3 regions of the Tardiphaga sp. 172_B4_N1_3 genome follow, and region 3 is predicted to be linked to each of the others. Evidence: predicted binding sites of a transcription regulator. Region 3 holds the regulator's gene; each other region holds the start of a gene.
What was found. The regulator PhoB, encoded in region 3, activates phosphate uptake and scavenging genes when phosphate is short. The targets are predictions, from matches to a motif close to TGTCATNNANCTGTCAT.
Positions count from the first base shown of each region.

Region 1: a site for PhoB is predicted at 1,868-1,884, ahead of AB7783_RS10105 (DUF47 domain-containing protein). Genes of this name have one in related genera too.
Region 2: a site for PhoB is predicted at 1,286-1,302, ahead of ppk2 (polyphosphate kinase 2). Genes of this name have one in related genera too.

Region 1 is NZ_CP197238.1:2,169,994-2,173,266, forward strand. Features, by position in the region: gene sugE (quaternary ammonium compound efflux SMR transporter SugE) at 1-183, shown strand, start outside; gene AB7783_RS10100 (inorganic phosphate transporter) at 190-1,206, opposite strand; gene AB7783_RS10105 (DUF47 domain-containing protein) at 1,221-1,865, opposite strand; gene AB7783_RS10110 (class I SAM-dependent methyltransferase) at 2,142-2,816, opposite strand; gene AB7783_RS10115 (branched-chain amino acid ABC transporter permease) at 2,824-3,273, opposite strand, start outside.
Region 2 is NZ_CP197238.1:3,274,109-3,277,381, forward strand. Features, by position in the region: gene AB7783_RS15490 (methyl-accepting chemotaxis protein) at 1-749, shown strand, start outside; gene ppk2 (polyphosphate kinase 2) at 1,351-2,277, shown strand; gene AB7783_RS15500 ((2Fe-2S)-binding protein) at 2,574-3,035, shown strand; gene AB7783_RS15505 (molybdopterin cofactor-binding domain-containing protein) at 3,045-3,273, shown strand, end outside.
Region 3 is NZ_CP197238.1:5,311,468-5,314,740, reverse strand. Features, by position in the region: gene AB7783_RS25155 (aspartate aminotransferase family protein) at 1-344, opposite strand, end outside; gene AB7783_RS25150 (GcrA family cell cycle regulator) at 791-1,300, shown strand; gene phoB (phosphate regulon transcriptional regulator PhoB) at 1,403-2,107, opposite strand; gene phoU (phosphate signaling complex protein PhoU) at 2,200-2,913, opposite strand; gene pstB (phosphate ABC transporter ATP-binding protein PstB) at 2,942-3,273, opposite strand, start outside.

The DNA.
Region 1 (3,273 bases), 3.1 Mb from region 3:
ATGCTCGCCCTCGCCCTCAAGGAACTGCCGATGGGAACCGCCTATGCGGTGTGGACCGGCATCGGCGCGGTCGGCACCGCGGCGCTGGGCATGTACCTGTTCGGCGACCCGGCAACGGTGGCGCGGATCACCTGTATCGGGCTGATCGTGGCGGGCATTGCCGGGCTGAAGCTGGTGTCGTGACCTGCGTCAGATAAAGCTCAGATGCAGCAGCTTCACGATCCACCAGGTCGCGGCGGCGACGATCGCCGCGGCCGGGATCGTGATCACCCAGGCATAGACGATCGAACTCGCCACGTTCCAGCGCACCGCTGACACACGACGTGCCGCGCCGACACCGACGATCGCGCCGGTGATGGTGTGCGTGGTCGAGACGGGAACGCCGAGGAACGTCGCCGCAAATAGCGTCGCGGCGCCGCCGGTCTCGGCGCAGAAGCCCTGCATCGGCGTGAGTTTAGTGATGCGCAGGCCCATGGTGCGGACGATGCGCCAGCCGCCCATCAGCGTGCCCAGCGCCATCGCCGCCTGACATGACAGCACGACCCAGAACGGCACGGAAAACTCCGTGCCGAGATGGCCCTGCGAGTAGAGCAGCACTGCGATGATGCCCATGGTCTTCTGCGCATCATTGCCGCCATGGCCGAGCGAATACAGCGAAGCCGAGACGAATTGCAGGATGCGGAAGGCGCGGTCCACGGCGAAGGGCGTCGAGCGCACCGAGGCCCATGACACTATAGCCACCAGCACCAGCGCCAGCAGGAAGCCCACCAGCGGCGACAGCACGATGGCCAGCAGCGCCTTGGACAGTCCGGTCCACAAGGCCGCAGAGAGACCTGCCTTGGCGACGCCCGCCCCAAGCAAACCACCGATCAGCGCATGCGACGAGCTCGAGGGAATGCCGAGGCCCCAGGTGATCACGTTCCAGACGATGGCGCCCATCAGTGCTGCGAAGATCACCGCGGGATCGATGACGCTCGGCTCGATGATCCCGGTGCCGATGGTGTTGGCGACATGCAGACCGAATACCAGGAAGGCGATGAAGTTGAAGAACGCCGCCCACAGCACCGCATATTGCGGCCGCAGCACGCGCGTCGAGACGATCGTCGCGATCGAATTGGCAGCGTCATGCAGGCCGTTGAGAAAGTCGAACAACAGTGCGATGGCGATGAGGCCGATCAGCACCGGAAAGGCGAGCGTGGCGTCCACCTGATGGCCCTGCCTTATACTTGTTCGATGACGATGCTGTTGATCTCGTTCGCGACGTCGTCGAAGCGGTCGGCCACCTTTTCAAGGTGCTTGTAGATCTCGGCGCCGACCACGAAATCCATGGTGTTGGCGTCACGATGCTTGAGAAAGAGCTCCTTGAGCCCGATGTCGTGCAGATCGTCGACGCGGCCTTCGAGCTTGCCGACTTCCTCGGTGATCGCCGTGAGCAGGCCGACATTATCGCCGATGGCGCTCATCAGCGGCACGGCGCGACCGACAAGGTTGGCACACTCCACCAGCAGCGTGCCGATTTCGCGCATCGGCGGCTCGAACTGGCGTACCTCGAACAGCATCACCGCTTTCGCCGTCTGCTGCATCTGGTCGATGGAATCATCCATCGCCGTGATGAGGTTCTTGATGTCGACGCGATCGAACGGCGTGATGAAAGTACGGCGAACGGCGGTCAGCACCTCGCGGGTGATGGCGTCGGCGTCGTTCTCGAACTGGTTGACGCGCTGGCAGTAGACCGGCGTCTCGTCGCCGCCTTCCAGCATCCCCGCAAGCGCCTTGGAGCCCTCGACCACGGTCACTGAATGGCGGGCGAACAGGTCGAAAAACCTTTCCTCCCGGGGCAGAAAGGACCGGAACCAACGCAGCATCATCTCATCCAACTGTCAGGAAAACGCAGCGACTGGACCGCCAGATGGCGGACATGGTCCCGCGGGGCCACCGCCGGCGGCCCTGTGTCACACGGATGTCATAAAGCATTTCCGGCCAAGACGGGCAATCGCGCACCTTTTAGGCCCGATCATCCACCGCTTTATGACAGCCTGCTTTTCCTGAGGCAGTGCCTGGATTTAGAGCGACCGCTTGAAGTAATGCGCGATTTCGCCATTCACGCTGCGGCGGAAAGTCGACCGCAGCCCCCTCCACAGCTACGCCCTGTAGGCGACCCAGCCCCGGAACGTGAACCCGGCATAGAAAAGGGCGATGTCGGTGAAGCCCGCGTCCCGCAGCAGGGCTTCGTCCTGCTCCGGCGACAGCAGCGGCAAGCGTTCGCCGATCGCCGAGATCGCATTCTCCGCATTGGCGGCCGGTACGCCGGATGCCGCCGCAAAAGCTGCGTAACGGGACAGCCATCTGGCCTTTTCTCCGTCGTGCTGGGGAAAGCTGTGGTGGGCGACGACGAAGGGAGCACCCGGCTTGAGCCGCCGGTGCACCTCGGCCAGCGTGCGTCGACGCTCCTCCTCCGGGATGAAATGCAGGGTCAGGATGCAGGTCGCCGCATCGAACGGCCCCTCGGGCGCGCCGTCGATATAGCCTTCATGGAGATCGACGCGCGATGCAAGCGGACCGAGCATGCGCTTGGCCAGTCCCAGCATCTCGGCCGATGGATCGACGCCGCAAAAACGCCATCCAGGCCGCGTCGCCGCGAATGCTTTCAGCTCCAGTCCGCCGCCCGCGCCAAGCACGAGCACATGGGCGTCGTCCGGCGCTCGTTCCGCAAGGAGAATACCCGCCATCTGCTGCAGCCCAAGGAAGCCCGGCACTTGCCGCACCGGGCCTTCTGCATAGCGTGCCACCGCCTCCGGATCGGAGAAGTAGGACAACGGCGAACTACAGCGACCGCTTGAAGTAATGCGCGATTTCGCCAATGACACCGCGGCGGAAAGTCAGCACGCAGACCACAAAGATCACGCCCTGGATCACCGTCACCCACTGGCCGAAGCCGGCGAGGTATTGCTGCATGGCGATGATCACGAAGGCGCCGACCACGGGACCGAACAGCGTACCGAGGCCGCCGACCAGCGTGATCAGCACGATTTCACCGGACATGCTCCAGTGCACGTCAGTGAGCGAGGCGTTCTGCGCCACAAACACCTTCAGCGCGCCGGCGAAGCCCGCCAGCGTGCCGGACAGGATATAGGCCAGCAGCTTGTATTGATCGGTCTTGTAGCCCAGCGACACCGCGCGCGGCTCGTTCTCGCGAATGGCCTTCAACACTTCGCCGAACGGCGAGTTGATGGCGCGGTAGATGATCAGGAAGCCCAGCGTGAAGCCGGCCAG
Region 2 (3,273 bases), 2.0 Mb from region 3:
GCCAGATCAGCGCGCCGGTCTATGAAATCTCGATGGACGGCATTCTCATCGGCGGACCGGACGCGAACCGGCTTCCGTTGCACGACATCGTTGCTGCTGAACTCAGCGAGGTCGGCCCCTGCCGCCTGCGCATTGCCGAACATTCCCCCGCCGGCGCACAGGCACTGTTCGTCGCGCCCGACGGGGCTCTCATCAGCCGGATCGAAGACCGGCTTTGGGCGATCCATGACGAGAACACCGAATTCGTCACCCGCGCCATCGATGCCGGCGCCGTGCTCAACAAGATCTTTGCCGACGGTATTGCATCCGGCGCTATCAGCATCGACGACATGTTCGACGACAACTACGTCGAGATCCCCGGCTCCAATCCGGTACAGTACCGGACAAAGATTCTCGGCTGGGCCGACCGCGCACTCCCCGAATTCCAGGATGCATTTCTCGCCAAGGACAGCCGCATGGCGTTCTGCGCCATGATCGACCGCAACGGCTATCTACCGGTGCATAACAGCATCTATTCCAAGCCGCAGCGCCCGGGTGATGTCCCCTGGAACACGGCCAACTGCCGCAATCGCCGCATCTTCAACGATCCGGCTGGATTGGCCGCCGGTCGCAATACACGTTCCTACCTGATCCAAAGTTATGCCCGCGACATGGGCAACGGTCAGACCGTGATGATGCGCGAGATCGACGTGCCTGTGCGCATACAGGGACGCCATTGGGGCGGCTTCCGCACGGCGTACAAGTTATGATGAGTTTGCACACGGCGCTGCGCTGCCACCTGAGACCTGGCGCAGCGCCGCCTATTCCGTCTGAGAGTGGGCTAGCAGCCGAAACTGCCAAGGCGTCCTAGCCGCCGCTCGTTCGGCCTTCCGCATTGTCATCTCCGCCGTATGAACCGCCGCCATATCCATATGGCGCGCTGTATCCATATGAACCGGGGCCGGCACCAAATCCGCGATAGACCGTTACGGGGGCGCTTCCCTCATACCGCGCGTGAGAGGACATGATCCGTCGATGCTTGCTGGCAGCGCTATGCCCGTCCTTGGCCTGCGCGGTCCAGCTCGCAGTGCCGGCGATCATTAAAGCGGCGCCCAACAGAATGAATTTATTCATCACATTTTCCTTGGTCAACGAGCCCCGCGACCTCAGATGCGCACGCTTGGCTCTCAAGGTAGCGCCAATCACGCGTAGTTGAATTTCGGCTTGCGGTACCCCGTCTTGCATGGACAGCGGCGGCGAGACCCATTGGGGCCATTTGTCCATTCGCCCCGGGCCTGGGGGGCCGTGTCACACCGCTGACATTTGCATCGGTCCATAACCGTGAACCCATTCGATACAAGCGGAGCTGCCATGACCGAACATTCCCTCGACGACGCGCAAGCAATCCACGACCGCATTCGTGCGGAGATGCTGGACGGCTTCGACGAAGAACTCGAGCTCGAGATCGATGACGATCGTCTCGACGCCCTGACCAACGAAATGTCCGACCACAGCCCGGCGGAGACCATCGAGCGACGCCTCTATTTCAAGGAACTGTTCCGCCTGCAGGGCGAATTGGTGAAGTTGCAGAGCTGGGTGCAGCAGAACAAGCTCAAGGTCGTGGTGATCTTCGAGGGTCGCGATTCCGCTGGCAAGGGTGGCGTCATCAAGCGGATCACCCAGCGGCTCAATCCACGCGTCTGCCGCGTTGCCGCACTCCCCGCGCCGAATGAGCGCGAACGCACCCAATGGTACTTCCAGCGTTACGTCTCGCACCTCCCCGCCGGCGGCGAGATCGTGCTGTTCGATCGTAGCTGGTACAACCGCGCCGGCGTCGAGCGCGTGATGGGTTTCTGCACCGAAGATGACGTGGAGGAATTCTTCCGCTCGGTGCCGGAATTCGAACGCATGCTGGTGCGCTCGGGCATCATCCTGGTCAAATACTGGTTCTCGATCACCGATGAAGCGCAGCACCTGCGCTTCTCGATGCGCATCGCCGATCCGCTCAAACAGTGGAAGCTCAGCCCGATGGATGTCGAGGCGCGCACCCGCTGGGAGCAATACACCAAGGCAAAGGAAGCGATGCTCGAGCATACGCATATTCCGGAAGCCCCGTGGCATGTGGTGCAGGCCGTCGACAAGAAGAAGGCCCGCCTGAACTGCATCGCGCATCTGCTCGAACAGCTTCCCTATCAGGAGGTCGAGCATCCGCCTGTGGTCCTGCCTGCACGCATGCGCAATCCGGACTATCACCGCACGCCGGTGCCAGCCGAAATGTATGTGCCGGAGCGGTACTAGCCCCACAGTCGGCAGATCACGTGCCGTTTTTCGGGCAGGCCGAGCCTAACGCAACCGCAATATTCTTTTGAATAAAAGTCATCCGACGCCCACGAAGAGGGCGTCGGATGACGTCGCGCAGATTTTACCGCGATTTATCCGACAGACGCGCTCGCGCGACATACAAACCAATGTATAGTCCTGCTGCATCTTATTGCTGCTTTTGAAATGATGACCGTACGCCTATAGTACCGTCGTTGGTCGATGACGAACCATTCGCCATTGCATCATCGAGTCGAGCAAACGGGGGTCTCACTGTGGCAAATCTCAATATCAACGGCGAGCAGAAAACCTTCGACGCACCAGAGGACATGCCTCTGCTCTGGGTGCTGCGCGATATTCTCGGCATGACCGGCACGAAATTCGGCTGCGGCGTTGCGCTATGCGGAGCATGCACCGTGCATATCGACGGCAAGGCCGTGCGCTCCTGTCTGCTGCCGGTCAGTGCGGCGAGCGGACGCGCCATCACCACAATCGAAGGTGTCGGCACCACACCGGTCGGCGCCAAGGTGCAGAAAGCCTGGCTCGATCTCGAAGTCATTCAATGCGGCTACTGCCAATCTGGACAGATCATGTCAGCGGCGGCGCTCCTCGCTTCTACGCCGACCCCCGACGATTCTGACATCGATGCCGCCATGGCCGGAAATATCTGTCGCTGCGGCACCTATGTCCGGGTGCGTGAAGCCATCAAGCATGCTGCCTCCGAACGGCAAACCTAAGAGTCGGCCATGAAACTTGCAGACAACATGCTTGTTGCGGCCAGTCCTGCAAACAAGCCTTCTGGCCTGTCACGGCGCAATCTGCTCGCTGGCGCCTTTGCCGGCGGCTTTATGTTCGCCTTCCAGCTTCCGGTCCGCGCGGCCAATGAGCCGACGCAACCTCCCGATACGACGGAGGGCAAATTCGCCCCCAACGCCTTCATCCGCATCGACACTACCGGCAAGACGACACTGGTGA
Region 3 (3,273 bases):
TTGATCGCGCATTCCATCGCTTCCGCACCCGAATTGGCGAAGAACACGAAGTCGGCAAAGCTCTGTTCGCACAGCCGGGCCGCGAGGCGCTCGCCGTCCGGGCTCTTGAACAGGTTCGACATGTGCCAGAGCTTGGTGGCCTGCTCCTGCAATGCGGCGACCATATGTGGGTGCGCATGGCCCAGCGCGTTCACGGCAACGCCGCTGGTGAAGTCGAGATAGCGCTCGCCATCGGTTCCAATCAGCCACGCGCCTTCACCGCGCTCGAAAGCGACATCCGCACGCGCGAAAACAGGCAGCAAGTGAGCCTGAGAGAGGGGCGAAGACGTTGCGTTGCTGGTCATAACCGATCCGATCGAAAAGACTGCGGCCGCGTCGATGACAACTGTGCGAAATCGAACAACGGACCCTAGAAACGAAACGTGCCGCCCTTCTCGGGCGGCACGTGGGCATTATTCTATGTGTGCTGTGAAGACTGTCAACCGCGCACTGCGGCTTTCGAGTCACACGGAGTCGCAGAAAAAGCCGATTTTGCAGCTTTACTTGCAGAAGCATGTGGACGCGGCATGCCCGACTCTTGCGCGCGAGTCACGGCATATTGTAGCTTTTGCCTCGTCGGATACGACATCTCGTGCGGCGGTAGATCCTTTTGACACATCCAGTGCGGCGTAACAGCCGGACGCGAAATTCGCGCCCGGTGAGCGCTAAAGGATTCTGACCGCAGGGATTTTTGAAGTCTCAACTCGCAGCGCTGCCCGGTCAGGCCGGCGCTCACGAAGGGAAAACGGCGATGACGGTAATGACATGGACCGACGATCGCGTCGAACAGTTGAAGAAACTCTGGGAAGGCGGCCTTTCCGCCAGCCAGATCGCTGCGGAACTCGGTAACGTGACCCGCAACGCCGTGATCGGCAAGGTTCACCGCCTTGGCCTGTCCGGCCGTGCCAAGAGCCCCTCCTCGGCAGCTCCGCGGCAGCGCAAGGCGCGCCCGGTGCAGCAGATGGTACGCGTCGCCCGCCCGATGGCGCGCGGCAACACCGCGCTGGCCCATAATTACGAGATCGAGGCCGAGCCCGATCCGATCGCCTATGACAACATTGTGCCGATCAGCCAGCGCCTGTCGCTGGTCGAACTCAACGAAGCCACCTGCCATTGGCCGATCGGCGATCCGTCGAGCGCGGACTTCTATTTCTGCGGCGGCAAGGCCCTGGCCGGCGCCCCCTATTGCGCGCATCACTCGCGCATCGCTTATCAGCCGGCAAGCGACCGCCGCCGCGCAGTGCCAAAGCCGACGCGCTGAGCTGGAAAGCATCTAAACCAAATGAAAATGCCCGGTGATGAGCCGGGCATTTTTTGTTTGGGGCTTCTAACCTCGCCCCGCTTGCGGGGAGAAGGAAGATACCTACTCCGCCGCCTTGTCGAAGCGGTCATCCAGCGCGTAGCCGGCGCCGCGCACGGTGCGGATCGGATCGGGCTCACCGGCGGGGTTGAGCAGCTTGCGCAGGCGGCCAATATGCACGTCGACGGTGCGCTCGTCGATATAGATGTCGCGGCCCCAGACGCTGTCGAGCAACTGTTCGCGGCTGAACACGCGGCCCGGATGTTCCAGGAAGAACTCCAGCAGGCGATATTCGGTCGGACCGAGATCGATCGGACGGCTGGACCGCACCACGCGGCGCTTGTCACGGTCGAGTTCGATGTCGCCAAACGCCAGGACAGTAGCGAGACGCTCGGGAGCTGCACGACGGAGCAGGCCCTTCACGCGGGCCAGGAGCTCCGGCACGGAGAACGGCTTGACGATGTAGTCGTCGGCGCCGGTGGCGAGACCGCGAACGCGCTCGCTCTCTTCGCCGCGCGCCGTCAGCATGATGATCGGCAATGCCTTGGTTTCGGGCCGTGCGCGCAAGCGGCGGCACAGTTCGATGCCGGACAGGCCCGGCAGCATCCAGTCGAGCACCACGAGATCCGGCACCCGCTCCTTCAAGCGGGTGTCGGCATCGTCGCCGCGAGCGACGGTTTCAACATCATAGCCTTCGGCGTCGAGGTTGTAGCGAAGCAGCGTCGTTAGTGCCTCTTCATCTTCCACAACCAGAATGCGTGCATTCACAGCCATCTTGATCAATACCCTCAGTGACGTCCGACAAGTCTTTAAATCATGATCCTTGCGGAAGACTGGCTTCCACTTTTCCGGATCATGCTTCAGACCGTCGGCGTATTCGCGAATGTGGTCATGTCGCCCTTCGGGCGCTTGTCGAGGATCTGCTGGCCCTCGATCATGTAGAACACGGTTTCCGCAATATTGGTGGCATGGTCGCCGATCCGCTCGATATTCTTGGCGCAGAACATCAGGTGGATACAGAACGAAATGTTACGCGGGTCTTCCATCATATAGGTCAGGAGTTCGCGGAACAGCGAGGTGCAGATCGCGTCGATTTCCTCATCGCCCTTCCACACCGTCATCGCGGCGGGCAGATCATGTGCGGCATAGGCGTCGAGCACGGCCTTGACCTGGGTGGTCACGAGGTCGGTCATGTGCTCGAGGCCGCGGATCAGCTTCAGCGGATGGAAGTCGCTGTCGAGTGCATTGACGCGCTTGCCGATATTCTTGGAGAGATCGCCGATGCGTTCCAGATCGGTGGCGACGCGCAGCGCGCCGACGATCTCGCGCAAATCGACAGCCATCGGCTGGCGCTTGGCGATGGTCAGCACGGCGCGCTCTTCGATCGTGCGCTGCAACTGGTCGATCTCGGAGTCGGTGGCGACGACGCGGGCGCCAAGTGCGACATCCCGGCGGATCAGCGCGTCGACGGATTCGACGATCTGCCGTTCCGCGAGGCCACCCATCTCGGCGACGAGACGGGTCAGCTCCTGCAGATCGTCATCGAAAGCCTTGGTGGTGTGTTCAAAAGCCATCTCAAATTCCTCCCGCGAATATGTCGCGTCAGCCGAAGCGGCCGGTGATGTAATCCTGGGTGCGGCGATCGGTCGGCGACGTGAAGATCTTGTTGGTCTGATCGAACTCGATCAACTCGCCGAGATACATGAAGGCCGTGCTGTCGGAGACGCGGGCAGCCTGCTGCATGTTATGGGTCACGATCGCGATCGTGTACTGATCCTTCAACTCGTCGATCAGCTCCTCGATCTTCGCGGTCGAGATCGGATCCAGCGCCGAGCACGGCTCGTCGAACAGGATCACTTCCGGCCGCACCGCGATGGTGCGCGCGATGCACAGGCGCTGCTGCTGACCGCCCGACAGGCTGAGACCCGACGCGT